DNA from 4 places in the Streptomyces sp. NPDC026515 genome. Region 4 is predicted to be linked to each of the others. Evidence: riboswitches for the same ligand, from Rfam matches in the RefSeq annotation. Region 4 holds a riboswitch; each other region holds the start of a gene.
What was found. Region 4 has a riboswitch for cobalamin ahead of ACZ4O3_RS23095 (CbtB domain-containing protein). Riboswitches for the same ligand answer to the same signal wherever they lie in the genome.
Positions count from the first base shown of each region.

Region 1: it holds a riboswitch for cobalamin, as region 4 does, so the genes downstream of both, ACZ4O3_RS04905 (ribonucleoside-diphosphate reductase subunit alpha) here and ACZ4O3_RS23095 (CbtB domain-containing protein) in region 4, are expected to answer to the same signal.
Region 2: it holds a riboswitch for cobalamin, as region 4 does, so the genes downstream of both, ACZ4O3_RS15705 (cobalamin biosynthesis protein) here and ACZ4O3_RS23095 (CbtB domain-containing protein) in region 4, are expected to answer to the same signal.
Region 3: it holds a riboswitch for cobalamin, as region 4 does, so the genes downstream of both, ACZ4O3_RS02405 (5-methyltetrahydropteroyltriglutamate--homocysteine S-methyltransferase) here and ACZ4O3_RS23095 (CbtB domain-containing protein) in region 4, are expected to answer to the same signal.

Region 1 covers NZ_JBVHQD010000002.1:320,143-327,810, reverse strand. Annotated here, with positions in the region: gene ACZ4O3_RS04925 (GntR family transcriptional regulator) at 217-981, shown strand; gene ACZ4O3_RS04920 (DUF3311 domain-containing protein) at 1,105-1,374, shown strand; gene mctP (monocarboxylate uptake permease MctP) at 1,371-2,999, shown strand; gene ACZ4O3_RS04910 (GNAT family N-acetyltransferase) at 3,109-3,645, shown strand; cobalamin riboswitch at 3,669-3,793, shown strand; gene ACZ4O3_RS04905 (ribonucleoside-diphosphate reductase subunit alpha) at 3,920-6,286, shown strand; gene ACZ4O3_RS04900 (ribonucleotide-diphosphate reductase subunit beta) at 6,286-7,299, shown strand; gene ACZ4O3_RS04895 (hypothetical protein) at 7,212-7,463, opposite strand; gene ACZ4O3_RS04890 (helix-turn-helix domain-containing protein) at 7,557-7,668, shown strand, end outside.
Region 2 covers NZ_JBVHQD010000007.1:66,173-73,840, forward strand. Annotated here, with positions in the region: gene ACZ4O3_RS15685 (class II aldolase/adducin family protein) at 1-433, opposite strand, end outside; gene ACZ4O3_RS15690 (GH25 family lysozyme) at 812-1,261, shown strand; gene ACZ4O3_RS15695 (inorganic phosphate transporter) at 1,460-2,689, shown strand; gene ACZ4O3_RS15700 (hypothetical protein) at 2,709-2,936, shown strand; cobalamin riboswitch at 3,129-3,268, shown strand; gene ACZ4O3_RS15705 (cobalamin biosynthesis protein) at 3,370-4,320, shown strand; gene ACZ4O3_RS15710 (cobyric acid synthase) at 4,317-5,852, shown strand; gene cobN (cobaltochelatase subunit CobN) at 5,849-7,668, shown strand, end outside.
Region 3 covers NZ_JBVHQD010000001.1:566,727-574,394, forward strand. Annotated here, with positions in the region: gene ACZ4O3_RS02400 (endonuclease/exonuclease/phosphatase family protein) at 1-2,098, shown strand, start outside; partial or broken gene ACZ4O3_RS02405 (5-methyltetrahydropteroyltriglutamate--homocysteine S-methyltransferase) at 2,151-2,534, opposite strand; cobalamin riboswitch at 2,517-2,638, opposite strand; gene ACZ4O3_RS02410 (flavin reductase family protein) at 2,803-3,318, opposite strand; gene ACZ4O3_RS02415 (alpha/beta hydrolase) at 3,377-4,156, opposite strand; gene ACZ4O3_RS02420 (LLM class flavin-dependent oxidoreductase) at 4,158-5,489, opposite strand; gene ACZ4O3_RS02425 (ABC transporter ATP-binding protein) at 5,526-6,353, opposite strand; gene ACZ4O3_RS02430 (ABC transporter ATP-binding protein) at 6,350-7,219, opposite strand; gene ACZ4O3_RS02435 (ABC transporter permease) at 7,216-7,668, opposite strand, start outside.
Region 4 covers NZ_JBVHQD010000010.1:306,841-314,508, reverse strand. Annotated here, with positions in the region: gene pgm (phosphoglucomutase (alpha-D-glucose-1,6-bisphosphate-dependent)) at 1-1,009, opposite strand, end outside; gene ACZ4O3_RS23105 (hypothetical protein) at 1,290-1,457, shown strand; gene ACZ4O3_RS23100 (CbtA family protein) at 1,837-2,589, opposite strand; gene ACZ4O3_RS23095 (CbtB domain-containing protein) at 2,611-2,832, opposite strand; cobalamin riboswitch at 2,869-3,007, opposite strand; gene ACZ4O3_RS23090 (enoyl-CoA hydratase/isomerase family protein) at 3,080-4,138, opposite strand; gene ACZ4O3_RS23085 (GNAT family N-acetyltransferase) at 4,397-5,101, shown strand; gene ACZ4O3_RS23080 (thioesterase family protein) at 5,227-6,018, shown strand; gene ACZ4O3_RS23075 (hypothetical protein) at 6,020-6,694, opposite strand; gene ACZ4O3_RS23070 (DUF6114 domain-containing protein) at 6,681-7,163, opposite strand; gene ACZ4O3_RS23065 (DUF6230 family protein) at 7,205-7,668, opposite strand, start outside.

The DNA.
Region 1 (7,668 bases), on a different contig from region 4:
CAGCCGTTATGCGACCTACATATGCAGGAACCTTTAAGTAAGAAGCCCTCGAAAACCCGACGCGCGGACGAGACAATTCCGGTAGACCACTCAAGTGGTGGACTAGACCAAAAGAGCCCGCGGCGGTATACAGAGGGGATCACGCAGCGTGCAGGGGAAATCCCGGTACGCTGCCGTGCCACGAAGTGGCCGGATCAGGAGCCGGGAAGGCGGAGCATGAGCACCGACGTCAGCAGTGCGGAGAACGAGAGCGGGACAGCCGTCCGTACCGCGCGCGTGCCCAAGTACTACCGTCTGAAGAAACATCTCCTCGAGATGACGGAGACACAGGCGCCCGGCACCCCGGTCCCGCCCGAGCGCACGCTGGCCGCCGAGTTCGACACCTCCCGCACCACCGTCCGACAGGCCCTCCAGGAACTGGTGGTCGAGGGCCGCCTGGAACGCATCCAGGGCAAGGGCACCTTCGTGGCCAAGCCGAAGGTCTCCCAGGCGCTGCAGCTCACCTCCTACACGGAGGACATGCGCGCCCAGGGCCTGGAGCCGACCTCACAGCTGCTGGACATCGGCTACATCACCGCCGACGACCGGCTCGCCGGCCTGCTCGACATAACGGCCGGCGGGCGCGTGCTGCGCATCGAGCGGCTGCGCATGGCCAACGGCGAGCCCATGGCCATAGAGACCACGCACCTGAGCGCCAAGCGCTTCCCGGCCCTGCGCAGGTCCCTCGTCAAGTACACGTCCCTCTACACCGCCCTCGCCGAGGTGTACGACGTCCATCTCGCCGAGGCCGAGGAGACCATCGAGACCTCGCTGGCCACCCCGCGCGAGGCCGGCCTGCTCGGCACCGACGTGGGCCTGCCGATGCTGATGCTCTCCCGGCACTCCCTGGACCGCGACGGCCAGCCGGTGGAGTGGGTGCGCTCGGTGTACCGCGGCGACCGGTACAAGTTCGTGGCCCGCCTCAAGCGTCCGCAGGACTGACACCGGGCACCCTTCACGGAATCGACATACCGACAGCCGGACAGCTACTTCCGCTGCGGTGACGCCGTGACCTAGATTGCCTGCGCATTACACAGGCGAACGATGAGGGGACGGAGCCGCGGTATGTCGGATGTACCTGAAGTGAGACAGCCGGTGATGACACCGATACGCGTGGTCATCACCGTCTGCCTCGTCGCGCCCTTCGTGGCGATGCTGTGGGTGGGCTCCTACGCCAAGACGGACCCGACGTTCATCGGGATCCCGTTCTTCTACTGGTACCAGATGCTGTGGGTACTGATCTCGACCGCGCTCACGATGACCGCGTACCAGCTGTGGCAGCGTGACCAGCGCGCCCGCAAGTCCGGCCACACGAGCGGGGGTGCACAGCAGTGAAGGACGGTGTGAACGGCGTCGCGCTCGGCGTCTTCATCTTCTTCTTCCTGGCCGTCACGGTCATGGGCTTCCTGGCCGCGCGCTGGCGCAAGGCCGACAACGAGCACTCCCTGGACGAATGGGGCCTGGGCGGCCGCTCGTTCGGCACCTGGGTCACCTGGTTCCTGCTCGGCGGCGACCTCTACACGGCGTACACCTTCGTCGCCGTACCGGCGGCGATCTACGCGGCGGGCGCGGCCGGCTTCTTCGCGGTGCCGTACACGATCCTCGTCTACCCGCTGATCTTCACGTTCCTGCCCCGCCTGTGGTCGGTCTCCCACAAGCACGGCTACGTGACGACCTCCGACTTCGTCCGCGGGCGCTTCGGCTCCAAGGGGCTCTCGCTCGCCGTCGCCCTGACCGGCATCCTGGCGACGATGCCCTACATCGCGCTCCAGCTCGTCGGCATCCAGGCCGTCCTCGACGTCATGGGCATCGGCGGCGGCGACGGCACCAACTGGTTCGTGAAGGACCTGCCGCTGCTCATCGCCTTCGGCGTCCTGGCGGCGTACACCTACTCCTCCGGCCTGCGGGCGCCCGCCCTCATCGCGTTCGTGAAGGACGGGCTGATCTACCTCGTCATCGCGGTCGCGATCATCTACATCCCGATCAAGCTGGGCGGCTTCGACGACATCTTCGCCAAGGCCGGCCACGCGTTCACCCAGGTCAACCCGGCCACCGGCAAACCACGCGGGGCGCTGGCACCACCCGAGGCCGGCCAGTGGACCTACGCCACCCTGGCGCTGGGCTCCGCGCTCGCGCTGTTCATGTACCCGCACTCGATCACCGCGACGCTCTCCTCCAAGAGCCGTGACGTGATCCGCCGCAACACCACGATCCTGCCGCTGTACTCCCTGATGCTGGGCCTGCTCGCGCTGCTCGGCTTCATGGCCATCGCGGCCGGCGTCAAGGTCACCAACGGCCAGTTGGCGATCCCGCAGTTGTTCGAGAACATGTTCCCGGACTGGTTCGCGGGCGTGGCCTTCGCGGCGATCGGCATCGGCGCCCTGGTCCCGGCCGCCATCATGTCCATCGCGGCCGCCAACCTCTTCACCCGCAACATCTACCGGGACTTCATCAAGCCGGACGCCACCCCGAAGCAGGAGGCCCAGGTCTCCAAGCTCGTGTCGCTGCTGGTGAAGGTCGGCGCGCTGGTCTTCGTCCTCACCATGGACAAGACGGTCGCCATCAACTTCCAGCTCCTCGGCGGCATCTGGATCCTGCAGACCTTCCCGGCCCTGGTCGGCGGCCTGTTCACCCGCTGGTTCCACCGCTGGGCCCTGCTGGCGGGCTGGGCGGTGGGCATGGTCTACGGCACGGCCGCGGCGTACGGCGTGGCCTCCCCCACCCAGAAGCACTTCGGCGGCTCGGCCAAGGAGATCCCCGGCATCGGGGAGATCGGCTACATCGGCCTCACGGCGTTCGTGATGAACGTGGTGGTGACCGTGGTCCTGACGTTCGTCCTGAAGGCCCTGAAGGCCCCCGAGGGCATCGACGAGACGAAGACGGAGGACTACACGGCCGACGCCGGCGACCCGGGCGTGGAAACGGAACTCCCCCCGGCCGTCGCGGAGGGCGCCCACTGAAGCACCCCGTCAGGGGCGCGAGGAACTGCGCGGGCAACCCCTGACGACCCGCAGCGGGCCGCCGAAAAGAAGTCACGACGGCGGCCCGCTGTCGTACACACTCACCCGCATGACGATCCGGATCAGGAAAGCGAACCCCGCGGAATACGGCACCCTCGGCGAACTGACGGCCCAGGCCTACCTCCAGGACGGCCTCCTCGACTTCGGTGAGAGCGACTCCTACCTCACCGAACTGAGGAACGTGGCGAAACGGGCCGCCGCGGCCACCGTTCTCGTCGCCGTGAGCGACGACGTCCTCCTGGGTGGCGTGACTTTCGTCCCCGGCCCCGGCCCGATGTCCGACATCGCCGCCGAGGGCGAGGCCGAGATCCGCATGCTCGCCGTCGACAGCGCCGCCCGCGGCCGGGGTGCCGGCGCGGCGCTCGTCCGCGCCTGCGTCGACCGCGCACGCGCCCTCGAAGGCTGCGAGAAGGTCGTCCTGTCGACGCAGCGCACCATGGAATCCGCCCACCGGATCTACGAACGTCTCGGCTTCGTCCGCACACCCGAGCGGGACTGGAACCCCTTGCCACAGCTTGACGACATCACTCTTCTCACCTATGAGTTGACGCTGCGAGACGGTTCGCGACACAACATGTGGGGGTGACGCGACAGCACGGCACCAGATGTATGCTCATGCTCGCTGTCGCCGCAGGGGAATCCGGTGCGAATCCGGAACTGTCCCGCAACGGTGTACTTGCGCACATCTGTGCGCGAGCGTCAGTCCGAGGACCTGCCGACAGCAACGCCCGGCCGTCCGGCCCGGGTGTTCTGACGTCCGGGTCTCGTGGAGTGGACCGGGGACGCGACACGCGTGCGTGCGCCCGTGTGCTGCCTCCTGCCCTCCGCCAGGCCCTGAGCCGAGCGAGGGAGAGCCCCACGTGACCATCGCGCCAGCCGAACCGGCTTCAGCGACCATCTCTGTGGACGAGGACGGTCCCGGCACCGCGTTGCTGCGGACCCTGACCGGGCTGACCGCCGATCTCCCCGACGCCGACCCCGGCCGGGTCGCCGCCGCCGCGCTGCGCGGCCGGTCCTCGCGGGCCGACGAGGCCGAGCTGCGCGAGCTGGCCACCGAGGCGGCCGCCGGTCTCATCTCCGAGGACCCCGCCTACTCCCGGCTCGCCGCCCGGCTGCTGACGATCTCGATCCGTGCCGAGGCCGCCTCGCAGGGCGTGACGTCCTTCACCGAGTCCGTCGCCGTCGGCCACCGCGAGGGCCTCATCGCGGACCGCACCGCGGAGTTCGCGCGCCTGCACGCGGCCCGCCTGGACGCACTGGTCGACCCGGCCGCCGACGACCGCTTCGGCTACTTCGGCCTGCGCACCCTGTACAGCCGTTACCTGCTCCGGCACCCGATCACCCGCAAGGTCGTCGAGACCCCCCAGCACTTCCTGCTCCGGGTGGCCGCCGGTCTCGCCGAGGACGACACGGTCCGCGCCCTGGACGAAGTCGCCGCGCTCTACGGGCTCATGAGCCGCCTCGACTACCTCCCCTCCTCGCCCACCCTCTTCAACTCCGGCACCCGGCACCCCCAGATGTCGTCCTGCTACCTCCTCGACTCCCCGAAGGACGAGCTGGACTCCATCTACGACCGCTACCACCAGGTGGCCCGGCTCTCGAAGCACGCCGGCGGCATCGGCCTGTCGTACAGCCGGATCCGCTCCCGCGGTTCGCTGATCCGCGGCACCAACGGGCACTCCAACGGCATCGTGCCGTTCCTCAAGACGCTCGACGCCTCGGTCGCCGCGGTGAACCAGGGCGGCCGGCGCAAGGGGGCGGCCGCGGTCTACCTGGAGACCTGGCACTCCGACATCGAGGAGTTCCTGGAGCTGCGCGACAACACCGGTGAGGACGCCCGGCGTACGCACAACCTGAACCTCGCGCACTGGATCCCGGACGAGTTCATGCGCCGGGTCAACGCCGACGGGCAGTGGTCCCTGTTCTCCCCCGCCGACGTGCCGGACCTGGTGGACCTGTGGGGCGACGAGTTCGACGCGGCGTACCGCGCGGCGGAGGAGAAGGGTCTGGCCCGCAAGACCGTCCCGGCCCGTGATCTGTACGGCCGGATGATGCGCACTCTCGCGCAGACCGGCAACGGCTGGATGACCTTCAAGGACGCGGCCAACCGGACCGCGAACCAGACGGCCACCCCCGGCCATGTCGTCCACTCCTCCAACCTCTGCACGGAGATCCTGGAGGTCACGGACGACGGCGAGACGGCGGTGTGCAACCTGGGCTCCGTGAACCTCGGCGCCTTCGTGGACACGGCGACCGGTGACATCGACTGGGAGCGGCTGGACGAGACCGTCCGCACCGCCGTCACCTTCCTCGACCGGGTCGTCGACATCAACTTCTACCCGACCGAGCAGGCGGGCCGCTCCAACGCCAGGTGGCGTCCCGTGGGCCTCGGCGCGATGGGGCTCCAGGACGTCTTCTTCCAGCTGCGGCTGCCCTTCGACTCCGCCGAGGCCAAGGCGCTCTCCACCCGGATCGCCGAGCGGATCATGCTCGCCGCCTACGAGGCCTCCGCCGACCTCGCCGAGCGCGGCGGCCCGCTGCCGGCCTGGGAGAAGACCCGTACCGCACAGGGCGTGCTGCACCCCGACCACTACGGCGTCGAGTTCACCTGGCCGGAGCGCTGGGCGGCGCTGCGCGCGCGGATCGCCACGACCGGCCTGCGCAACAGCCTGCTGCTCGCCATCGCCCCCACCGCCACCATCGCGTCCATCGCGGGCGTGTACGAGTGCATCGAGCCGCAGGTCTCCAACCTGTTCAAGCGCGAGACGCTGTCCGGTGAGTTCCTCCAGGTCAACTCCTACCTGGTGCGGGAACTCAAGGACCTCGGCGTCTGGGACGCCCGTACCCGTGAGGCGCTGCGCGAGGCCAACGGCTCGGTGCAGGACTTCGCGTGGATCCCTGCGGACGTCCGGGCGCTGTACCGCACGGCGTGGGAGATCCCGCAGCGCGGTCTGATCGACATGGCCGCGGCCCGGACCCCGTACCTGGACCAGGCCCAGTCCCTGAACCTGTTCCTGGAGACGCCGACCATCGGCAAGCTCTCCTCGATGTACGCGTACGCCTGGAAGTCGGGCCTGAAGACGACGTACTACCTGCGCTCGCGCCCGGCGACCCGGATCGCCCGCGCCGCGCAGGCCCGGCCCACCGTTCCCGCCCAGCAGACGGCTCCCGAAGACGCGGTCGCCTGCTCCCTGGAAAACCCCGAGTCCTGCGAGGCCTGCCAGTAATGACCACCCCGAACAAGAACCTGCTCGACCCGGGCTTCGAGCTGACTCTGCGCCCCATGCGCTACCCGGACTTCTACGAGCGCTACCGGGACGCCATCAAGAACACCTGGACCGTCGAGGAGGTCGACCTCCACTCGGACGTCGCCGACCTCGCCAGGCTCAGCCCCTCCGAGCAGCACCTGATCGGCCGTCTCGTCGCCTTCTTCGCGACCGGTGACTCGATCGTGGCGAACAACCTGGTGCTGACGCTGTACAAGCACATCAACTCCCCCGAGGCGCGCCTGTACCTGAGCCGCCAGCTGTTCGAGGAGGCCGTGCACGTCCAGTTCTATCTGACGCTCCTGGACACCTACCTCCCCGACCCGGAGGACCGCAACGCCGCGTTCGCCGCGGTGGAGAACATCCCCTCCATCCGCGAGAAGGCCGAGTTCTGCTTCAAGTGGATGGACTCGGTGGAGAACCTGGACCGCCTGGAGTCCAAGGCCGACCGGCGCCGGTTCCTGCTCAACCTCATCTGCTTCGCCGCGTGCATCGAGGGCCTGTTCTTCTACGGCGCCTTCGCGTACGTCTACTGGTTCCGCAGCCGGGGTCTGCTGCACGGTCTCGCCACGGGCACCAACTGGGTGTTCCGTGACGAGACGATGCACATGAGCTTCGCGTTCGACGTGGTCGACACCGTCCGCAAGGAGGAGCCGGAGCTCTTCGACGACGAACTCCGGCAGCAGGTCACCGACATGCTGCGGGAGGCCGTCGAGGCGGAGCTCCAGTTCGCCCGTGACCTGTGCGGTGACGGCCTGCCCGGCATGAACACCGACTCGATGCGCGCGTACCTGGAGTGCGTCGCCGACCAGCGGCTCGGCCGCCTCGGCTTCGCTCCGGTGTACGGCTCGCAGAACCCGTTCTCCTTCATGGAGCTGCAGGGCGTTCAGGAGTTGACGAACTTCTTCGAGCGGCGCCCGTCCGCGTACCAGGTCGCGGTGGAGGGCACCGTGGACCTTGACGAGGACTTCTGAGCCTTCTGAGCCTTCGGCTCCCCATGGGCCTCATGGGCCTCCCTGATCTGCCGGTCGATACGCCTGTCGCGCAGGACGCCGAGCACGGACGGGAGGGCCATGAGGACCAGGATGCCGAGGACCAGGACCATTCCGACGAGACCTTCGATCTGGTTTCCGTTCATGGACACCACTGTCGCGCCGAATGGTCCTTACCGTGAGTGGCAGCACTGCCACACACCCTCGAATTGCTGCCAGCGACAAGGCACACTGGCAGCATGCTGACGAACGTGGCCGCGGTGCTTCTGGACGGTGTGCACCCCTTCGAGCTGGGGGTGGTCTGCGAGGTCTTCGGCCTCGACCGCTCCGACGAGGGGCTGCCGGTGTACG
Region 2 (7,668 bases), on a different contig from region 4:
ACATGTAGTGGATCAGCGGCAGCTCCGGCACGAGGGTCGAGACGGCCGTCGCGTGCACGGCGTGGGTGTGCACGACGGCACCGGCGTCCGTGCCGCCGTAGATCGCGAGATGCATCGGCAGTTCACTGGTCGGGACCAGGGCGCCCAGCACCTGGCGGCCGGCGAGGTCGACGCCCGTCACGTCGTCGGGGGTGAGCGCGTCGTACGGCACGCCCGACGGCGTGACCAGCACGGTGTCGCCGACACGGACCGAGACGTTGCCGGAGGTGCCGACGACCAGCCCGTCGGCCACCGTGCGGCGGGCGGTGGCGACCAGTTCACGCCAGGCGCTCGTCTCCTCCGCGCGCGCCTCCCGCCTTCGCGGCTCCGACACCCCCTGTGCGCCGCCGCGCCCATCCCGCCCGTCACGCTCGTCCCGCCGCTGCTCAGCCATGGCCCGATCCTGTCAGGCGGCGCCCCAACGGGCCTGTACGGCAGAGCGCTTTGGGGAGGAACATCCGAATCCAGTAGAGCGCAGAACGGTACAGAAGGGCACATTTCCGGGCTTGTCCGAAGATCATCGAAGTTACACCGCTCTTCCGGCCATCCCTGGACGATCTTTCGTGCACGTCGCCGTTCCGGGGGGAAACTCGGCCCGTGACCGCACTCCGTCACACCACCGCCGCCACCACGCCCGCACACTCGCCGCGGCCGCGCTCGTGCTCGCCGGAGCCGCCATCGCCCTCGCCGGGGCACCGGCCGGGGCGGCCGGTGCCCCGGCGAGGGCGGCACGACGTCTCCCTCCCACCAGAAGAACGTCGACCCGGCAATCATGCGCGGCGCCTACCACTTCGCCCTGCCGGACATGTCGTCGGGCGCCCGGCGGGCCGCGTGTTTCATGAGCCACGGCGGCACCGGGACGGCGGACGGCTGGACGCTGCCGCCCGCGCACGACATCGAGTACGACCCGTACGAGGAGAAGCACAGGTGCTACGGGCTGAGCCACTCCGGGACGGTCCGGTGGATCAGGTCCTTCAGTGACGAGCTGAACCGGGAGACCGGCGGGCGGCCGGTGATCTACACGACCGCCCGCTGGCGGAACCTGTGCACCGGCGGCAGCGCCGCCTTCGCCGCGGACCGCGCCCCGTGGATCCCCGCCACGGCCCGGCGGACGCGGGCGCGCTCCCGGCCGGGTGGTCGCGGCGGACCTTCTGGCAGTACGACAACAGCGGCAGCCTGCCGGGTGACCAGAATCTCTTCAACGGTTCGGCGGCCCGGCTGAAGGCGTTCACCTCGGGCCGCTGACCTACGGACGACTGGGCCGCCGGACCGGACGACGGGACGGCGGCCTCACCCGTCCCCGCGTACGGATACCCTGAGGTCAATTCCAGACACCACAGAGACCATCTCAGTTCACCTTCCGTTCATCCAGGTTGCCTACGGTCCAACGGCCGATGACCTCTAAAGATTGTCTGGGTAAATGGAAAACTTCTCGCTGATCCTCGCGATTGTGGTGGTGACCGCACTCGCGTTTGATTTCACGAACGGTTTCCACGACACCGCCAACGCGATGGCCACGACCATCTCGACCGGCGCGCTCAAGCCCAAGATCGCGGTGACCATGTCCGCCGCGCTCAACCTGGTCGGCGCCTTCCTCTCCGTGGAGGTCGCCAACACCATCTCCAAGGGCCTCGTCGACGAGAACGGCATCCGCCCCGAGGTCATCTTCGCCGCGTTGGTCGGCGCGATCCTCTGGAACCTGGTGACCTGGCTGGTGGGCCTGCCCTCCAGTTCCTCGCACGCCCTGATGGGCGGCCTGATCGGTGCCACCGTCGCCTCCGCCGGCTTCGGCGCGGTCCACAGCGACGTACTGGTCACCAAGGTCCTGCTCCCGGCGGTCGCCGCCCCCGTGGTCGCGGGCCTCGCGGCGATGCTCTCCACCCGGCTCTCCTACGCGCTCTCCAAGAACGCCGAGGACGAGGCCGCCCGCAAGGGCTACCGGGCCGGCCAGATCGCCTCCGCCGGCCTGGTCTCGCTCGCGCACGGCACCAACGACGCGCAGAAGACGATGGGCATCATCACCCTCGCGCTGATCGCGGGCGGCTCCATCGCCCCCGGCTCCAACCCTCCCACCTGGGTCATCCTCTCCGCCGGCCTGGCCATCGCGCTGGGCACCTACATCGGCGGCTGGCGGATCATCCGCACCATGGGCACGGGCCTGACCGACCTCCAGCCGCAGCAGGGCTTCGCCGCCCAGACCAGCGCGGCCACCGCCATCCTGGCCTCCTCCCACCTCGGCTTCTCCCTCTCCACCACGCACGTCGTCTCCGGTTCCGTGATGGGCGCGGGTATGGGCCGCAAGGGCGGCACGGTCCGCTGGTCCACCGCAACCCGCATGATGGTCGCCTGGGTGCTCACCCTCCCCGCGGCCGCGCTCGTCGGCGCGCTCGCCGAGTCCGTGACGGACCTCGGCGACTGGGGCACGGCGGTCGTCGCCGTCTTCCTCATCGCCTCCAGTGCCGCGATCTGGAAGCTCTCCCGCCGCGAGGTGGTGGACAGCGCGAACGTCAACGGCACCGAGCCGGCCGGCGTGGTGACCGCGGCGATGGCCGCCGTGACCCCGCCGCCCGCGGGGACCGTCACGGACGGCCTGACGGCCACCATCCCCTCCCCCGCCGCTCCCGCCACCGACCCGGCCGCGACCGTCTGACCCCCGAGGAAGAACCGACATGAACATCGACTGGGCAGCCATCGGCTCCGTCTTCGGCGTCAGCCTCGTGGTGACCGTGGGCATGGTGGCCCTCTTCACCCTCGGCATCAAGGGTCTCTCCGCCCGCGAACGCGCCACCGCCCAGGGCAACTCCGCGGCCCTGGCCGTCACCACCGCCTACCTGTGCTTCGCGGCCTGCGCGGCCGCCGTGGCCTACGGCATCCACCTGATCGTGGCGAAGTCCTGACCACGGCCGAGAACTGACCACCGCCAGGGCCTGACCACCGCCGAGACCTGACCTCGCCGGCCGCCCGCGGCCGGCGAAAGGCCCCTCCCCGCCCGCCGGGAAGGGGCCTTCGGCATACCCCACGAGCCCCGCTGGACCACCGGTGTGGGCCTTCCCACACACTCCCCTCGCAGGTCAACGGCAAGTTGACTGGTCTTCCGGGGGCGTGGTGGACTTCCGGAGCCAAGTACGGCGGCAAGAGAGGAAGCCGGTGCGAATCCGGCGCGGTCCCGCCACTGTCACCGGGGTAGCACTCCCCGGGAGCCAGGAACTCTCACCGCCGGTCTCGTCGAACCAGGGCGTGGACACCCTGAGTGAGGACATATCGCCATGCGCGGCTGCCGAACGAGGTTGAGTACCCGGCCCATTCCCGCCCCCGCGGCCGGCTGAGCCGATGGGTGCCGGTCGCGTCTTCGCGTACGGCGCCGCCGCCGGCCTTCTCGGCGATCTGCTGCTCGGCGATCCGCGCCACGGGCATCCGGTCGCCGCGTTCGGACGGGCGGCCGGGGCAGTCGAACGGGTGCTGTGGCGGGACCACCGCGGCTGGGGCGCGCTGCACACCGCTGTCTGCGCCGGTGGCGCCGTGGCTCTGGGCGCCCTTGCCCAGCGGCTCGTGCGGCCGTCCACCGCCGCGTCCGTCGTGCTCACCGCGAGCGCCACCTGGGCCGTCGTCGGGGGCACTTCACTCGCCCGTGAGGCCGGGGTCATCGGGCGCGCCCTGGAGGCGGGGGACGTGGCGGCCGCCCGGGACCGGCTGCCGCATCTGTGCGGACGGGATCCGCAGGCCCTGGACGCCGACGGGATCGCCCGGGCCGTCGTGGAGTCCGTCGCCGAGAACACCAGCGACGCGGTCGTGGGTGCGCTGGTGTGGGGGGCCGTGGCCGGGGTGCCGGGGCTGCTCGGGTTCCGGGCCGTCAACACCCTGGACGCCATGGTGGGGCACAGGTCGGCCCGCTACCGGCGGTACGGGTGGGCCTCGGCGCGGCTGGACGACGTGGCGGGGTGGCCGGGGGCCCGGCTCACCGCCGTACTGGCCGCCGTCGCCGGAGGTGACACCAGGGGGGCCGTGCGGGCCTGGCGGTCCGACGCGGCGAACCACCCGAGTCCCAACGCCGGGCCGGTGGAGGCGTCGTTCGCGGGAGCGCTCGGCGTGCGGCTCGGGGGGACGTTGTCGTACGGAGGGCGGGTCGAGCACCGGCCGGTGCTGAACGGGGAGGGACGGGCTGTGGAACTCGCCGACATCGGGCGGGCGGTGCGGTTGTCACGCCGGGTGGGGTGGCTGGCGCTGGGGGTGAGCGCGGCGGGAGCCCTGCTGCGCGGAGCGCGTCCGGGGAGGACCTCATGAACAACGGCGGTCTGCTCGTGGCCGGTACCACCTCCGACGCCGGCAAGAGCGTCGTCACCGCCGGTATCTGCCGGTGGCTGGTGCGCCAGGGCGTCAAGGTCGCGCCGTTCAAGGCGCAGAACATGTCCCTCAACTCCTTCGTCACCCGCGAGGGTGCCGAGATCGGGCGGGCGCAGGCCATGCAGGCCCAGGCCTGCCGGGTGGAGCCGACCGCGCTGATGAACCCCGTGCTGCTCAAGCCGGGCGGCGAGCAGAGCAGTCAGGTCGTGCTGCTGGGGAAGCCGGTCGGTGAACTGAGCGCGCGGGGCTACCACGGGGGACGGCAGCAGCGGTTGCTCGGGACCGTGCTCGACTGTCTCGCCGAGTTGCGGGGCACGTATGACGCGGTGATCTGTGAGGGGGCGGGCAGTCCGGCGGAGATCAACCTGCGCCGGACCGACATCGTGAACATGGGGATCGCACGCAACGCGCAGATTCCCGTGCTCGTCGTCGGCGACATCGACCGCGGGGGTGTGTTCGCCTCCTTCTTCGGCACCGTCGCCCTGCTCTCCCCCGAGGACCAGGCCCTCGTCGCCGGATTCCTCGTCAACAAGTTCCGCGGCGACGTCTCCCTGCTGGAACCCGGCCTGGACATGCTGCACGGGCTGACCGGGCGGCACACCTACGGCGTCCTGCCCTTCCGCCACGGGCTCGGTATCGACGAGGAGGACGGGCTGAGGGTCTCGCTGCGCGGGACCGTCCGGGAGTCGAGCACGGCCCCGCCCGTCGGTGCGGACGTGCTGCGGGTCGCCGTCTGCGCCCTGCCCCTGATGTCCAACTTCACGGACGTGGACGCGCTGGCCGCCGAACCGGGTGTCGTGGTGCGGTTCGTGGACCGGCCGGAGGAACTCGCCGACGCCGACCTCGTCATCGTCCCCGGTACCCGGGGGACGGTCCGGGCTCTGGAGTGGCTGCGGGAACGCGGCCTCGCGCGGGCGCTGGAGCGCAGGGCCGTCGAGCAGCGGCCCGTCCTCGGCGTCTGCGGGGGCTTCCAGATCCTCGGCGAGCACATCGAGGACGACGTCGAGAGCCGCCGGGGCCACGTCGACGGGCTCGGGGTGCTGCCCGTACGCGTCCGGTTCGCCCGGGAGAAGACGCTCACCCGGCCCGTCGGGGAGGCCCTCGGCGAGCGGGTCGAGGGGTACGAGATCCATCACGGGGTCGCCGAGGTCACCGGAGGGGAAGCGTTCATCTCCGACGGCCGAGGAGACAGCCTGGACGGGTGCCGGGTCGGCCAGACCTGGGGCACCCACTGGCACGGTTCCCTGGAGTCGGACGGTTTCCGCCGGGCCTTCCTGCGCGAGGTGGCGGCCGCCGCGGGCCGCCGGTTCGTGCCGGCCCCCGACACCTCCTTCGCCGCGCTGCGCGAGGAACAGCTCGACCGGCTCGGCGACCTGATCGAACAGCACGCGGACACCGACGCGCTCTGGCGGCTCATCGAGTCGGGCGCGCCGCAAGGACTGCCTTTCCTTCCACCGGGAGCGCCCGTATGAGCACTGTGTTGTTGTTGTCGACCGCCGACACCGATCTGCTGGCGGCCCGGGCCGCCTCCGGTGCCGGCTACCGGATCGGCAATCCGACGCGCGTCGACGTCACGGAGGAACTGCCCGCGCTGATCGAGGGCGCGGACATCGCCGTCGTACGGCTGCTCGGCGGCAGGCGGGCCTGGGAGGACGGGCTCGCCGCGCTCCGGGCCGCCGGGATCCCGACCGTGCTCCTGGGCGGCGAGGCCGTGCCGGACGCCGAGCTGATGGCCGAGTCGTCGGTGCCGGCCGGTGTGGTCGCGGAGGCGCTGCGCTATCTCGTCGAGGGCGGGCCCGCGAACCTCCTCGAACTGTCCAGGTTCCTGTCCGACACCGTGCTGCTGACCGGCGAGGGGTTCGCCGAGCCGCGGAAGATGCCCGAGTTCGGGGTGCACGGATCGTACGAGATCCGGGCCGGTCGCCCCACGGTCGGCGTGCTCTTCTACCGGGCCCACGAACTCAGCGGCAACACCGCCTTCGTGGACACCCTGTGCGAGGCGATCCAGGCGCGGGGCGCCAACGCCCTTCCGGTGTACTGCGGTTCGCTGCGCGGCGCGGACGCCGGGCTGTACGAGATCCTGGCCGGTGCGGACGCGCTGGTCGCCACCGTGCTGGCGGCCGGCGGCACCCACGCCTCGCAGGCCTCGGCCGGCGGTGACGAGGATGCCTGGGACATCGGGGCGCTCGCCGACCTGGACGTCCCGGTGCTGCAGGGCCTGTGCCTGACCTCCTCCCGGCAGGCCTGGGGCGAGTCCGACGCCGCCCTCTCCCCCATGGACGCGGCGATGCAGGTCGCCATCCCGGAGTTCGACGGCCGTCTGATCACCGTGCCGTTCTCCTTCAAGGAGCAGGGGCCGGACGGCGTCCCGGTCTACGTCGCCGACCCCGAGCGGGCCGGGCGCGTCGCCGGGATCGCCGTCCGGTACGCCGGGTTGAGGCACAGGCCGAACGCGGAGAAGCGCGTCGCGCTGGTCTTCACCGCCTACCCGACCAAGCACTCGCGGGTCGGCAACGCGGTCGGTCTGGACACGCCCGCCTCGGCGGTACGGGTCCTCGACGCCCTCAAGGAGTCCGGGTACGGCGTGACCGAGTACCCGTCCGGCGGTGACGAGTTGATCCACCGTCTGATCGAGGCCGGCGGGCACGACGTGGAGTGGCTGACGGAGGAGCAGCTGGCCTCGGCTCCCGCGCGGGTACCGCTCGCCGACTACCAGGCGTGGTTCGACAAGCTCGACCCGGCGCTGCGGGACGCGATGACCGAGGCGTGGGGCGAGCCGCCGGGCTCTCTCTACGTCGACGGGGAGGACATCGTCCTCGCCTCCCTGCGGTTCGGGAACGTCGTCGTGATGATCCAGCCGCCGCGCGGCTTCGGCGAGAACCCGATCGCGATCTACCACGACCCGGACATGCCGCCGTCGCACCACTACATGGCCGCCTACCGGTGGCTCGACCACTCCTTCGGCGCGGACGCGATCGTGCACATGGGCAAGCACGGCACGATGGAGTGGCTGCCCGGCAAGGGGCTGGGGCTCGGGGCCGGCTGCGCGCCGGACGCGGTCCTCGGCGACCTGCCCCTGATCTACCCGTTCATCGTCAACGACCCCGGCGAGGGCACCCAGGCCAAGCGGCGCGGGCACGCCACCGTGGTCGACCACCTGGTCCCGCCGATGGCCCGTGCCGACACCTACGGCGACCTGGCCAAGCTGGAGCAGCTGCTCGACGAGTACGCGCTGGTGTCCGACCTGGACCCGGTGAAGGCTCCGGCCGTGCGGGCGCAGATCTGGAC
Region 3 (7,668 bases), on a different contig from region 4:
GGCCGCCGACGCGACCGGCACCATCGCGATGTCCGCCACCGCCGGCACCGTGGCCCTGGTCAGGGGCACCACGGCACTGACCTGCAAGACGGCCGCCGACTGCACCGGCAACACCGACGTCGTGGACCTCCTCGGCTACGGCACCGCCGTCGTCCGCGAGGGCGGCGACGCCCCGGCGACGAGCAACACCACCTCCGTCTCCCGGGCCGCCTCGCGCGCCGACACCGACGACAACGCGGCGGACTTCACGGCCGGTACGCCCACCCCGGCCAACAGCGCGGGCGACACCGCGAGCGGCGGCACCGGCGGCCCCGGCGGCCCGACCGAGCCCGGCGCCTTCCGCATCCACGACATCCAGGGCAGCACCCGCCTCTCGCCCCTGAAGGGCCAGAACGTGGTGGGCGTCCCCGGCATCGTCACCGCCGTGCGCACCACCGGCAGCAAGGGCTACTGGATCCAGGACCCCACCCCGGACGCCGACCCCGCCACCAGCGAGGGACTGTTCGTGTACACCGGCTCGGCCGCGCCCACCGTCTCGGTCGGCGACTCGGTCCTGGTCAGCGGCAAGGTCTCGGAGTACTACCCGGCCTCCGCCGCCCAGTCGGTCACCGAGCTGGGCAACCCGGTCTCCACCACCCTGTCCACCGGCAACGCCCTCCCGGACGCGGTCGCGCTCAACGCCTCCACCGTCCCGGGCGAGTACACCCCCACGGCCGACGGCGGCAGCATCGAGGGCCTCACCCTCCGGCCGGCCGTGTACTCCCAGGACTTCTACGAGTCCCTCGAGGGCATGCGCGCCTCGGTCTCCGACGCCCGCGTGGTCGGCGCGACGAACACCTACGGCGAGATGTTCGTGACGGCCAAGCCGCACGAGAACCCCACCCGGCGCGGGGGCACCCTCTACGGCGGTTACGACCAGCAGAACACCGGCCGCATCGAGATCGTCTCGGCCGACGGAACGACCCCCGCACTGAACGTCGGTGACGAGCTGTCCGGCACCACCACCGGCCCGGTCGACTACTCCGACTTCGGCGGCTACCTGCTCGCCCCCTCCGCGGCCACCACCGGCACGGCCGTCGACAACGGCCTCGAGCAGGAGGTGACGCGCAAGCAGTCCCGCGACGAACTGGCGATCGCCACCTACAACGTCGAGAACCTCGACCCGACCGACGGCGACGACAAGTTCGCCCGGCTGGCCAGGGGTGTGGTCAAGAACCTCTCCTCGCCCGACGTCGTCACCCTGGAGGAGATCCAGGACGACAACGGCGCCACCGACGACGGCACCGTCTCCGCCGAGGCGACCCTGAAGAAGTTCACCGCGGCGATCGTCGCGGCCGGCGGCCCCACGTACTCCTGGCGCTACGTCGACCCGGTCGACGACAAGGACGGCGGCGAGCCCGGCGGCAACATCCGCCAGGTGTTCCTCTTCAACGCCAAGCGGGTCTCCTTCGTGGACCGCGCCGCCTCGGGCGACGCCTCCACCACGCCCGTCTCGGTGGTCAAGGACCGCAAGGGCCAGGCCCACCTGTCCGCTTCCCCGGGCCGGATCGACCCGGCGAGCGCCGCCTGGACGGACAGCCGCAAGCCGCTCGTCGGCGAGTTCGTGTTCCAGGGCAAGACGGTCTTCGTCATCGCCAACCACTTCATCTCCAAGGGCGGCGACGACCCGGTCCACGGCCGCTACCAGGAGCCGACCCGCTCCTCGGAGACACAGCGAGGGCTCCAGGCCGAGGTGGAGAACGCCTTCGTCCAGTCGCTGCTCGCCGCCGACCCCCGGGCCCGGATCGTGGCCGCCGGTGACCTGAACGACTTCGAGTTCTCCGACGCCGTCAAGACCCTCACCGGGAACGGCGACGACCTCACCGACCTGATCAACACCCTCCCGGTGTCCCAGCGTTACAGCTACGTCTACGACGGCAACAGCCAGACCCTGGACCACATCCTGACCAGCCCCTCCCTCACCCACTACGACTACGACGTCGTCCACATCAACGCCGAGTTCGCCGACCAGGCGAGCGACCACGACCCCCAGGTCGTCCGGATCGACGTGAAGGACTGCGGCAGGAAGCCGCACCAGCCGAAGCCCCACGGGAAGTGACCGCGCCGGGCCGGTGCACCGGGAGTGCCCCGGCCCGGAGGGTCCGGTGCCGTCAGGAGGCCGGCAGTTCCTCGCGTACCGTGCGGGCCGCGCTGACCAGGTTCTCCAGGGAGGCACGGGTCTCGGGCCAGGCACGGGTCTTCAGGCCGCAGTCGGGGGTGACCCACATCCGTTCGGCGGGGATCGCCTTCAGGCCGGTACGGAGCAGGTCGGCGGCCTCCGCGGCGCTCGGGACACGCGGCGAGTGGATGTCGTACACGCCGGGTCCCGCCTCGCGCGGGTGACCGTGCGCGGCGAGTTCGCGGGCGACCTGCATGTGCGAGCGGGCCGCCTCCGGGCTGATGACGTCGGCGTCGAGGTCGTCGATGGCCTGGACGATGTCGCCGAACTCGGCGTAGCACATGTGGGTGTGGATCTGGGTCTGCGGGCGCACCCCCACCGGCCGTCGCTTCCTAGGTCCGTACGTCGGACCCAGTGCGTGTGACGGCGCTCGTTCCCACTCACCGCTGCGGGGCGGTCCCGGATTCCCACCGGGTTCCCTCGCGCGACGCATCCCGCCTGGCGGACGGGGCGAACCAACTGCGCCGCCCAGCCTACGGGGTACCGCCGCGGAGAGCGGCGACACGTCCGTCATCCGGATGGCGTGAGCCGGGCCACCTGCTCCCGGCCCGCACCGTACCCCGGCCGTTCCCGGCCGCCCCGGGTCACACCAGTGGGTGCGCCGACGCGAAGGAACCGTTGTGGTGGACGAGGGCCGGGGCGGCGTCGGCCACCGCGCCCGAGTCGATCTCGCCGACGACCAGCAGGTGGTCACCGATGGTCTGACGGAGCGTGATGCGGGCCGACAGCCAGCCGGTGACGTCGTCGAGGACCGGCAGACCGTCCGGCTGCGCTTGCCAGCGCACCCCTGCGAACCGGTCGATCCCGCTGCGCGCGAACCGTGCCGCCAGGCCGGCGTTCGCGGTGCCGAGGACATGGACGGCGAAGCGGTCCGCGAGACGCGCCGCGGGGGTGCTGGACGCTTCGAGACCGATGCAGAACGACACCAGGGCAGGCCGCAGGGAGACGGAGGTGAAGGAGGTGGCGGTGAAGCCGACGGGGCCCGGGAAGGTGATCACCGTGACTCCGGCGGCGTGCCGGCGCAGGGTGTCGCGGAGGACGTCCGCGCCGTCGGGGACGGTGGCCGGCGGCGACGGACTCCGGCGGATCGGGGCGGTCATGCCCTTTCCTTTCGGCAGGCGGGGGAGAGGCGAGGCCGGGGGCCCGCGGTGGCGGCCGTCACCAGGCGCTCGACTCCACCGCGATCGCGGGCACCAGCCCGGTCCGCAGTGCCTCCAGGAAGGTCACGACCTCGGCCGCGACCGAGCGGTGCTGGAGGTCGTTGAGGACGTCGTGGTGGGCGTCGCGGACCACCGCCAGCCGGGAGCGGGACAGCGTCTTCGCGGTACGGGTCAGGGCGTCACGGTCGGCGAGCGGGTCCGCGTCGCCGACGAGGAGCAGGGCGGGCACCGCGAGGTCCGCCTGGTAGGCCGCGTCGAGCAGCGCGCCGGGCAACGGGGTGCCGAGCGCGCCTCGTTGCGCCTCCGGGTCGTCGCTGAGCACACCGCGATGGGTGGGGCAGGACGTGCGGACGTCGAGTTCGTCGTCCCAGGAACCGCCGTAACCGCCGTTGCCTCCGGTACGGCCCGGGAGACCGGCGAGCACGACCGCGTCCGGCCGCACGGCGGCCGGGGGGCCGCCGGGGCCGGACAGCGCCGCGACGGCCGCGGCACCGGAGTCGGCGCCCACCAGCACCAGTGGCGCGGCGACCCCGCCCCCGGAGGCCGCGGTCCCCGCCACGGCGGCGGCGAGCCGGTAGCCGAACCGCGCCAGCGAACCGTGCAGGTCGTCGGCGTCGATCTCGGGGCCGTCCACGACCCGGACACGGTAGGCGTCGGCCGCGAGCCGCCTGCCGAAACGGCCGTAGGCGGCACGGCTCTCCCCTCGGCCGGGCACCACGACGACCGTGCCGCGGGTGAGGAGGCCCTCGGGGGCGTGGTGGTCGGTGTACTCGCTCATCTCAGGCTCCCGCACGTACGGTGTGGCGGTTGGCCGGGACCGGGAGACCGAGGTTGCCGCGCAGGGTGCCGGCCTCGTACTCGGTGCGGAACAGCCCGCGTTTCTGGAGGATCGGGACCACACCGTCCACGAAGAGTTCGAGGTCGTCATCGGTGCGGAAGGCGAGGTTGATGCCGTCGAAGGTGCCGGCGTCGAACCACTCCTCGATGGTGTCGGCGACGGTCTTCGGCGCGCCGACGAACGGCGACTGGCGGAACTCGCTGACCAGGTTGGCGACTTGTCGCAGGGTGAGCCGTTCCGACCTGGCCCGCTCGATGAGCTTGGCCGCTCCGGTGCGGCCGCCCTTCTCGGCGAGGTGCGCGACGTCCGGGAACGGACCGTCCAGGTCGTGCGCGCTGAAGTCGTACGCGCCGAAGGAGCGCCCGAGCAGCGCGAGGTTGCGCTCGAAGTCGTTGTCCTCCTCGAAGATCTCCCGCTCCCGCAGCCGGGCCGCCTCGTCGGTGCGGCCGACGACCGGACCGCCGTGGATGAAGATCTTGATGTGCTCGGGGTCGCGGCCGTAGGACGCCGTGCGCTTCTTGATGTCGGCGTAGTACTCCTGGGCCTGCTGGAGCGAGCCGCCCGGCGCGTAGATGCCCTCGGCGACCTGTGCGGCGAGGTCGCGGCCCTCCTCGGAGACCCCGGCCTGGAAGATCACCGGCTGGCCCTGCGGCGAGCGGGACAGGTTGAGCGGGCCAGCGATCCTGAAGTGCTCACCCTCGTGGTTGAGTTCGTGCAGCTTCGCGGTGTCCAGGAAGACGCCCTGCGCCACGTCCGCGGGGAACGCGTCGTCCTCGTAGGAGTCCCACAGGCCGCGGGCGACCTGGACGAACTCCAGGGCGCGGCCGTACCGGGTGGTGTAGTCGAGGTGCTCGTCGAGCCCGAAGTTCCTGGAGGTGCCGGTGTCGAAGCTGGTCACCACGTTCCACCCGGCGCGGCCGCCGCTGATGTGGTCGAGGGAGGCGAACCGGCGGGCCAGGTTGAACGGCGAGTTGTACGTCGAACTCGCCGTGCCCACCAGGCCGATGTGCCGGGTGTGGGTGGCCACCGCCGACAACAGGGTCAGCGGTTCCAGGCGGTTGAGGTAGTGCGCCGGGTAGGTGGCGTTGATGAACTGGCTGTCGACGATGAACAGGGCGTCGAACAGGGCGTGTTCGGCCGCCTTGGCCTGCGCGATGTAGTAGTTGATGTCGATGCTGGCGTTCTTGGCGACCCGCGGGTCCTTCCAGAGTCCGTGCTGGCCGGGGCCGCCGACGCCGTAGGGGTGCAGGGCGAGGTGGATCTTGCGGGACATCGGTGAGTCCGTTCTGTGTGGTGGGAGTCGAGTGGTTCAGACGTGCAGCAGGGCGCGAAGCGCCTCGCGTTCGGCGCGGCCGGCCGAGGCCGTCCGCAGGGTGGGCGCGGAGCTGACGAGCAGCCGGGTGTACACGTGCCGGGGATCCGTGATCACGTCCCGGGCGGCGCCGGTCTCGACCAGCTCGCCCTGGTGGAGCACCGCGATCCGGTCGGCGATCCCGGCGACCGAGCCGAGGTCGTGCGAGATGAAGACCAGGGCCGTGCCCGAGGCGCCAAGTTCCTTCAGGATCTGCAGGATCTGGACCCGGTTGGCGGAGTCCAGGGCGCTGACCGGCTCGTCGAGGATGACCAGCTGCGGTTCGGTGACCAGTGCCCTGGCCACCGCGATCCGCTGCCGCTGACCGCCCGACAGCTCCCCGGGCAGCCGGTCGAGCAGTTCCTCGGAGAGCCGGACGCGGGCGAGGAACGTACGGGCCCGGCCGGCCGCCTCCTTGCGCGGCACGCCCTGCACGAGCAGCGGCTCGATCAGCGACTCCTCGATGGTGAGGTCCGGGTCGAGGCTGCGCAGCGGGTCCTGGAAGACGTACTGGAGGACACCGCGCCGGCGTAGATCCCGCCACTGGCGTCTTCCGTACCGGCGGACGTCCTCGCCGCCGATGACGATCCGGCCCGCCGAGGCGCCCACCAGGCCGAGCACGGCGCGGGCGAAGGTGGACTTGCCCGATCCGGTCTCGCCGATGATCCCGACGGTCTCGCCGGGCGCCACGGTCAACGAGACGTCGTGCAGGGCGCGGCGGCGCTGCCGGCGCGCACCGTAGTGCACCTCCAGGCCGGTGACTTCGAGGACGGGCGGGGTGCTCACAGGGCCTCCTGCGGTGCGCGGAACTTCTCCAGGCCGTACTGCTCGTGCTCGGCGACGAGGAGCCGGGTGTAGGCGTGCCGCGGGTGGAGCAGCACCTCCCCGGTCGGACCGTGCTCCACCACCTCGCCCTCGCGCATCACGAGGACCTCGTCGCAGAGCTGGGCCACGACGGCCAGGTCGTGGGAGACGACCACCAGGGCCAGCCCGGTGCGCTCGCGCAACTCGGCGAGCAGGTCGAGGATCTCGGCCTGGACCGTGACATCGAGGGCGGTCGTGGCCTCGTCGGCGATGAGGATCCTCGGGCCGGCGGCGATGGCGGCCGCGATCAGCGCCCGCTGGAGCATGCCGCCGGACAGCTCGTACGGGTACTGGCCGTAGACCAGTTCGGGGTCACGCAGCCGCACCGCGTGGAGCAGCTCGATCGCGCGGTGCCGGGCCTCCCGCCGCTTCAGCCCCTTCTTGACCCGGACCACCTCGGCGATCTGCGCGCCCACCCGGATGGACGGGTTGAGGTAGGACGCGGGGTCCTGGAACACCGCGCTGATCGTCGCGCCCCGCAGTTCCGTCCACTGCGAGGGCGTCAGCGTGGCGATGTCCGTGCCGGTGATCTCGACCGAGCCGGCCGTGACCCCGAAGTGCGGGGGCAGGATGCCGAGCGCGGCCCGGCAGGTGAGGGTCTTGCCGCTGCCGGACTCGCCGACGATGCCGACGGTCTTCCCGGGGGTGAGTTCGAAGCTGACTCCGTGCACGATCTCGCGGTCCGCGGCCAGGTCGCCGATCCGTACGTCACGGACGGCGAGCACCGGGGCCGTACCGGCGGGTGCGCGGGTCTGCTCGGGGGCGGGGCTCTGGGACAGGGCGGTCATGACGCACCTCCGGCGGGAACGGCGTCGCACTGCCCGGGCCCGCCCCGCCCGTCCGGGCGGCCGGCTCGGGCCGTGCGGTTGTTGGCGAACGCCCGGCCGGCCTCGCCGGAGACGTCGCGGATCGCGTCGGCGAGCTGGTTGCCGGCCCAGACCGTGACCATGATCAGCAGGGCGGGGACGGCCGGTGCCCACGGCTGGTAGTCGAGATAGCCGAGGTCGGAGGCGAGCAGACCGCCCCAGGTGGGCGCGGGCGGCTGTACGCCGATGCCGAGGAACGTCAGGCTCGACACGATGACGAAGCCGGTGCCGGTGGTCTGGGCGAGCGCGACCGCGATCGGCGGCAGCACCTTGACCCAGACGTGCCGCCGGACGATCCAGCCGGTCGAGGCACCGGAGACGATCGCCGCCTCCACGTACTGCGAGCGGGCCACGGACAGCGTCGCGGCCCG
Region 4 (7,668 bases):
GGTGGCGGTAGAGGTAGGAGATGGCGACGGCCAGGTAGTGGTTGGGATTCATCAGACCGGCGTCGCGGGTGACGATGCCGTGCCGGTCGGCGTCCGCGTCGTTACCGGTGGCGACCCGGAACTCGTCCCGCTTCTCGATCAGCGAGGCCATCGCGTACGGCGAGGAGCAGTCCATGCGGATCTTGCCGTCCCAGTCCAGCGTCATGAACCGCCAGGTCGGGTCGGTGTACGGGTTGACCACGGTGAGGTCGAGACTGTGCCGTTCGGCGATGCGGCCCCAGTAGTCGACGGAGGCACCGCCGAGCGGGTCGGCGCCGATGCGCAGCCCGGACGCCCGGACGGCGTCGAGGTCGAGGACGCTGGGCAGGTCGTCGACGTACACGCCCATGAAGTCGTACCGGCCGGTGGTGGGCGCGGCGAGGGCGCGCTCGTAGGGCAGGCGCTGTACGTCCTTCATCCCGTCGGCGATGATCCGGTTGGCGCGGTCCTGGATCCAGGAGGTGGCGTCGGAGGCGGCGGGGCCGCCGCTGGGCGGGTTGTACTTGAAGCCGCCGTCGGCGGGCGGGTTGTGCGAGGGGGTGACCACGACGCCGTCCGCGAGGCCGGTCGCGCGGCCGCGGTTGTGGGTGAGGATGGCGTGCGAGACGGCGGGGGTCGGCGTGTAGCCGTCGGCGCTGTCGACCAGGACGGTGACGCCGTTGGCGGCGAACACCTCCAGGGCGGTGACCTTCGCGGGCTCGGACAGGGCGTGCGTGTCGGCGCCCAGGAAGAGGGGACCGTCGGTGCCCTGGCCGCTCCGGTACTCGCAGATGGCCTGGCTGGTGGCCGCGATGTGGTCCTCGTTGAACGCGGTCGCCAGTGACGACCCGCGGTGCCCCGAGGTGCCGAACGCCACCCGCTGGGCCGGGTCGGCCGGGTCCGGGTGCCGTGCGTAGTAGGCCGTGACCAGCCGGGCCACGTCGACGAGGTCCTCCGGAGCCGCCGGCCGGCCCGCTCGCTCATGCGGCATGAGTCCACTTCCTCCGCAGTCGTTGATCGATCGCTGGAGGCCCATCTTTCCTTGTCAGGGGCGGCGGACGCGAGTGCGGGACCGGCGTCGGCCCCGAAGACACAGCGGGTTCACGGCTGGTTCACGGCCCGCAGGATACGGCGTTCGTGCCGCGGCGGCCGGGCGGTCGGCCGAACGGCTCCCCGACGGGCGCGGCGGACGTTCCGGAAGGCCTCCGGGGCGACATACTGAACATCGGTCAACTCCCGCGCCCCCGGGGCACTCACGAGAGGCAGCACCCGTGGAGAACTCCCTCGCGCCCGCCGCTCAGGATCGCTACGACACCTATCTGAACCATGTGCGGAGCTGCCCCGACTGCCGGCCCGCGCGTTGCCGGACGGGGCAGGCGCTGGTGCGCGCCTACCTGGCGACCACCCGGGCGGAGCGGTCCGGCCCCCGCGGGCTCTGACTCCGGGCCGCGGTGTCCCCCGCCGGCGGGCGTGAGGCGGCCGGGACGCGGTGGCGGCAAAGCAGGCCGGCCCTCACGCAGCGCAGGCACTCGGCCTGAGGCGCGGCTGCCGTGCCCGAAGCGGACCGGCACTCCGGCGCGGCCCGGCCGGTCAGCTCCCGGCAGTCCGGATCGTGACGGTCCGCCAGCCGACCAGGGTCTCCAGCTCGCTCAGGAGCTGCTCTGGCCGCGGAGGCTGATGCGGCGTGGCCGGGGGTGTCCGGCCACTCGGGTCCTCCGCTCCTCGTCCTGCCCGTCCCTGCCTGATCGGTCGCGGTGCCCGCAGAAGGCGAGAGGGCCCCCGGATGGTTCCGAAGGGCCCTCGCGTGACGTGAATCGTTCAGTGAGCGGCGGGAACCGTCCGCCCGGCCGGGGCCTTCGCCGGCCTTGGGTTGAGCTGCCGATCCGCCAACTCACCGAAGAGCAGGCCGAATCCGCCCCACAGCACCAGCTGGACGGCCAGTGCCGAGATCCGGAACCGCCACAGCAGGGTGGCCGGGAAGTCCCTCGGCACCTCGTTGATGGCCGGCAGGAACTGGTAGGCGAGTCCGACGACCACGGCGAACGCGGCCACCGCGGCCATGGTCGCCCACCAGGTGCCGAGGCCCGGCTGCAGCCGCTTGCCGAGGATGGTGGCGGCGACCGCCAGCAGCACGCTGAGCACCATCATCAGGAAGTACAGCGTGGTCCGCTTGCCGATGGTGTCCGGGTCGCCCACCGACGGCGGGTTGGCCGGGTATTTCAGGAAGGGCACCACGTACACGGTGAGCAGCGCGCAGCCGGACAGCAGCAGTGCCGTCGCCCGTGGCGAGAAGCGGCCGACGCGCCCCAGGGCGAAGCAGTAGGCGAGGGCGGCGATACCGCCGAAGGCGACCCCGTACACCAGCACACCGGTGGCCAGGCCCGCGGTGGACTGCAGGGAGCGGGAGACGACCTCCATCTCGTGCTCGTGCGCGTGGGCGTCCTCGAAGCTGATCGCCTTGTCGACGTTCGGCTCACCGAGGAGATAGGCGACGACCAGGGCGAGCAGACCGGCCGCGAGGCCGGCGAGCATGCCCCGCACCAGGAGGTTTCTTACCGTTGCGGAGTTCATGAGCGTGCGGCGTCCCTCGCGTCAGTGGCAGGGGAAGCCGAGGAGGTGGCGGGCGTCGTGCACCCACTCGTGGACGTCGGTACCGCTGAACACGGAGGTGGCGCCCTGCTCGGCGCCGACGAAGTAGAGCAGGACGAGCATGAGGACGCCGAAGAAGACCGCCCAGGGAGCTATCGCGCTCAGCGGCAGCTTGGCGGGAACGACGGGGGTGGTGGCTGTCGGCTGCGCGACGGTCTGCGCCATGGCAGAACCTCCTCTGGGAGTTCGCGTCCCATCTCGGTGGAGCACTGGACGACGGCTACGGGTCTGACTCACGAGATCCCGGGGGCTCTCGCATACAGTGGCGCGACCGTGCCGGACTTGCACCGGCTTCCGTTCTGCCGTCGTCGATATCGGACCGACCGTACCGCGTGTCAGGGGCACGGCCAAGACCGCCCCACCAGCCGTGATCTTCATCTCGCGTCCGGCGGTCCGTTCCGGGCCCGCCGGGTCAGCGGCGGCGGAACCCGGCGGGGCCGGCGAGTCCCAGTTCGCGCTCGCCGAGCGGAGCGAAGAAGCGGGCCACCTCGGCGTCGGTGACCTCGGCGAGCGTGGCCGGGGACCAGCGCGGGTCGCGGTCCTTGTCGATGACCTGGGCGCGGATGCCCTCCACCAGGTCGGCAGCGGACAGGGCGGCGCAGGAGACGCGGTACTCCTGGTCGAGGACGCGCTCCAGCGAACCGAGCCGACGGGCCCCGCGCAGCGCGGCCAGGGTGACCTTCAGGGCTGTCGGCGACCTCGACAGCAGGGTCCGCGCCGCCTCCTTCGCGGCCGGGTCGCCGTGGGCGAGCAGGCGGCGGACGATCTCCTCGACCGTGTCGGCGGCGTAGCAGGCGTCGATCCACGCGCGCCGGCGGGCCAGTTCGCCCTCCGGCGCCGTTCGCACGTGCCCGGCGAGCGCGTCGCGCACCGGCCGCTCGGCGAGGTCGTCGATCAGCCGCTCGATCCTGTCCGAGGGCACGCAGTGGTCGGCCAGCCCGCACAACAGGGCGTCGGCGGCGCCGATCTGCCTCCCCGTCAGGGCGAGGTGGGTGCCCAGTTCACCGGGGGCGAGGGCGAGCAGGTACGTGCCGCCGACGTCGGGGACGAAGCCGATGCCCGTCTCCGGCATGGCGATCCGGGAACGCTCGGTGGCGATCCGGACGCTGCCGTGCGCGGAGACGCCGACGCCGCCACCCATGACGATGCCGTCCATCACGGCGACGTACGGCTTCGGGTAGCGGGCGATCCGGGCGTTGAGGCGGTACTCGTCGCGCCAGAACGCGGCGGAGGCGCTGCCGTCGCCGTCGCGGGCGTCGTCGTGGATGGCCCGGATGTCACCGCCCGCGCACAGGCCGCGTTCTCCGGCGCCGGTGATGACGACCGTCTCCACGGCCGGGTCGTGCTCCCACTCGGTGAGCGCCTCGGCGATGTCGAGCACCATGGCGTGGGTGAGGGCGTTGAGCGCCTTCGGCCGGTCGAGGGTGATGTGGGCCGCCCGGCCGGCGACGTGGAGCAGGACGTCGCTCATCCGGAGGCCTCCGTGCGGCCGCGGGCCAGGTCGACGCGCATGATCTCGTTGTTCCTTCCGGGATCCGGTGGACCCGCAGGCCACGGTTGGTCCTCCCGATACCGTACGCGTGCGGCCGCCGCGCACCGGCACGGCACCCGCGGACCCCGCCCGAGGGGGCCGCCCTCGGGCACCTCCGCGGGACTCCCGTCTCCCGCCCCGCGCACGCTGGTTACGATCATCGGCGGCACGGACACCGGCACGAAGGGAGGCTCCACGATGACGAGCGAGGGGACCGTCGTGCTCGACGACCCGGTGGGCGCGTCCCTGAGCGGCCGCCACGCGCATCTGGGCCGCCGCCTCGGCCGGGCCGCGACCTATCAGCCGGACGTCGCGACCTTCTCGTCGGTGTCCGCCGATCCCGGGCCCGAGGACTGGACCGATCTGGCCGAACTGCTCGGCCCGGGCGCGTTCGCCGACATGTTCAACTGCCCGGCGCCGCCACCGCCGGACTGGGAGCCGGTCTTCGTCCTCGAAGGCCGGCAGCTGGTCTGGCCCGGCACCGGCCGGCCCGCACCGGCCCTCGTCCCGGGCGGTGGCGACCTGGTCGAACTGAACGCGGCCGACGTCCCCGAGATGCTCGCGCTCGTCGCCAGGACCGAACCGGGGCCGTTCCGGCCGCGCACCCGTGAACTCGGCAGCTACCTCGGCATCCGCGACGGGGGCGTGCTGGTGGCCATGGCCGGCGAACGGCTCAGGCCGCCGGGCTGGACCGAGATCAGCGCCGTCTGCACCGCCCCCGAGGCCCGCGGCCAGGGCCATGCCGCCCGCCTGGTGAGCACCCTCGTGGCACGCGTCCTGTCCCGGGGCGAGCGTCCCTTCCTGCACGCGGCCGAGTCGAACACCCGCGCGCTCGCACTCTACGAACGGCTCGGCTTCGAGAGCCGCAGGCCCGTGACCTTCCGCGGCTTCCGCACCCCGTGACGCCTCCCCGGCCCTCGGCCACTTAGGTGCACTGTGCACTTTCTCACCCGCCGCGCGGGCGCGGATACCGCTAGCGTCCGAGGTGCACACCCCGCGAGGAGAGGCGTCCGTTGTCCATCCCGACCGTGTCCCAGGGCAGTTACTTCGAGGCCGTCGGCGGCCACCGTTACAAGCCGACCCCGCACGCGGGCGGGGCCTGGGCCCCGGACGAACAGCACTTCAGTCCGTTGTCGGGGCTCGTCGTGCACGCCCTCGACCAGTACCGGGCCGCGGGAGCGGACGACGGTCTGCTGCTGTCCCGGATCAGCTACGACATCCTCGGCCGCCTGGCCCTGGACGAGTGCGAGATCGAGGTGGAGACCGTCCGTCCGGGGCGGACCATCGAGCTCCTCGAAGCGGTCGTACGGATCTCCGGCCGCTCGGTCCTGCGGGCCCGCGCCTGGTACCTGGCGGAACTCGACACCGCCGCGGTCGCCGGCGGCCCCGACGACCGTCTCGTCCCGCCGGACTCCCTCGCCCCGTGGCCGGCCGCCGAGCTCTGGCCCGGCGGCTACATCGACTCCGTGGAGATCCGCCCGGTCGGACCGCGGCGCCCGGGCCGTACGGCGGCCTGGATCTCCTCGCCGGTGGAGCTGGTCGCCGGCGTTCCGGTCAGCCCGCTCGCCTCGTACCTCACCCTGGTCGACACCGCCAACGGCATCGCGGTGCGGCAGCCGCCCGGCGAGTGGATGTTCCCGAACGTCGATCTGACCGTCCACCTCCACCGTCAGCCCCGGGGCATCTGGACGGGGTTGGACACCAGGGTCACCTTCGGCCCCACCGGGCAGGGTCTCACCAGGACCGTCCTGCACGACGTGGACGGCCCGGTCGGACACGCCTCACAGATCCTGACGGTCCGGCCGCTGACGGGGCACTAGGTCACCTGGCCGCGGCGCGCAGCTGGGCGCCCTTGATGGACAGCCGGCCGCCGCGCTGCACGACCTGGGTGACGGTCGCGGAGACGAGGGTGATCGTGCGGGTCCGGGTGGCGGGGTGCGCGAGCCAGCGGGGTACGGCGCCCGGCGTGACGGTGACGGTACGGTGCGCCGGGAGCCGGCCGCCGCCGAGGCCCGTGACCCGGCCGGACAGCTTGCGTACGTAGAGCGTGACCACGCCGTCCGCTCCCAGGCCCCTGACCGTGGCGGTCGTCTCCGGTCTGGCCCGCAGGCGCAGCGCCGCGCGGCCCCGCCCGGCCGTCAGGTCGAGATCGACGGCGTCCAGCGACCGTACGGTGAGCCGGAGCGTCCGGACGCTCCCCGTGGCGGTGTGCACCGTGGCCGTCCCGTGGAACCTGGCGCCACGCAGCACGAGACGGTCGGCACGCAGCACCAGGGTGCCCCTGCCGGTGCGGGGCGGCGCACCGGGCCGCGATGCGTCGGCGGGCGCCGTGGAGCCGCTCACCGCCGGGTACAGGGACAGGCAGGTCACGGCCATCGCGCAGGCGAGCGGCCGGAGCGCCCGGGCCAGGACGGAACGGGTCGTGCCCGCGCGGCGCGGGCGGCCGGGCCCGCCGGTGGGCACGGGCCGGCCGGTGCGGTCGTCAGCGGCCGCCACGTCGGCCCTCCGGTGCCGCGACGGCGGTGGTCGCGCCGTCGTCCGGCGGTGTCGGCTGTCCCTCGGCCGCGGGCGGCAACCAGGCGCAGGCCAGGGAGCCGCCGATCAGGCCGGAGGCGACGCCGAGGAAGAGGCCGCCGAAGTTCGCGACGGGAAAGGAGAGGATCGCGAGCAGGAGGGTGGCGATACCGGCGAAGACCCGGAGGTGGGGACGGCAGCACAGGGCGATCCCCAGGACCAGGAGCAGGGTTCCGATCACCAGGGCGCCCGCACCCGATGTGGTCGACAGGGCGAGCGGGATCCCGGCCAGGTCCAGTCTCGCGAAGGGCCAGTAGAGGATGGGCAGTCCGGCGGTGAAGGTGAACAGCCCGGCCCAAAAGGGCCGTTCGCCGCGCCAGGTGCGGAACCTGTGGCGGAACTCCGGTGCGGCGGAGACCAGTTCACCCGGCCTGCCGAAGGGGCCGATCATCACGCGCCCCGTCCTGATCAGTGATGTCACCGTCCGCCGGGTCAGGGGCATGAGTGCTCGCCCGCTTCGATGCGGATCCGCAGACCCGGGATGTTGAAGGTGCCGGCGGACACCGCGACCGCGTTCACCCGTACGTCCGTCAGGGTGACCGACGTGGACTGGAGCCCGACGCCGTCCGGGTTGAAGAACCGGGAGTCCCGGTCTCCGGACCGGACCGGGCCCTTGGAGATGGCGCCCTGGGCGACACCGATGTCGAGTCCGGTGAAGTTCGCCTGCGCGACGGCTTCCGCCGTGGCGTCGAGGAACAGGTCCGACGCCAGTACCAGCCGCTTGTCGCCTCCGCTGATCAGCAGGGTCTGGGGGCCCAGCACCGGAACGTCGACCGTGATGGCCTCGCACAGGCCGCTGATCGTCGCGTGCCGGAAGCCGGTGACCACGACGGGGATGAGTTCGCGCTTCCTGGTCACGTCGATCATGCTGTAGAGGCTGACCCCACGGGCGTTCA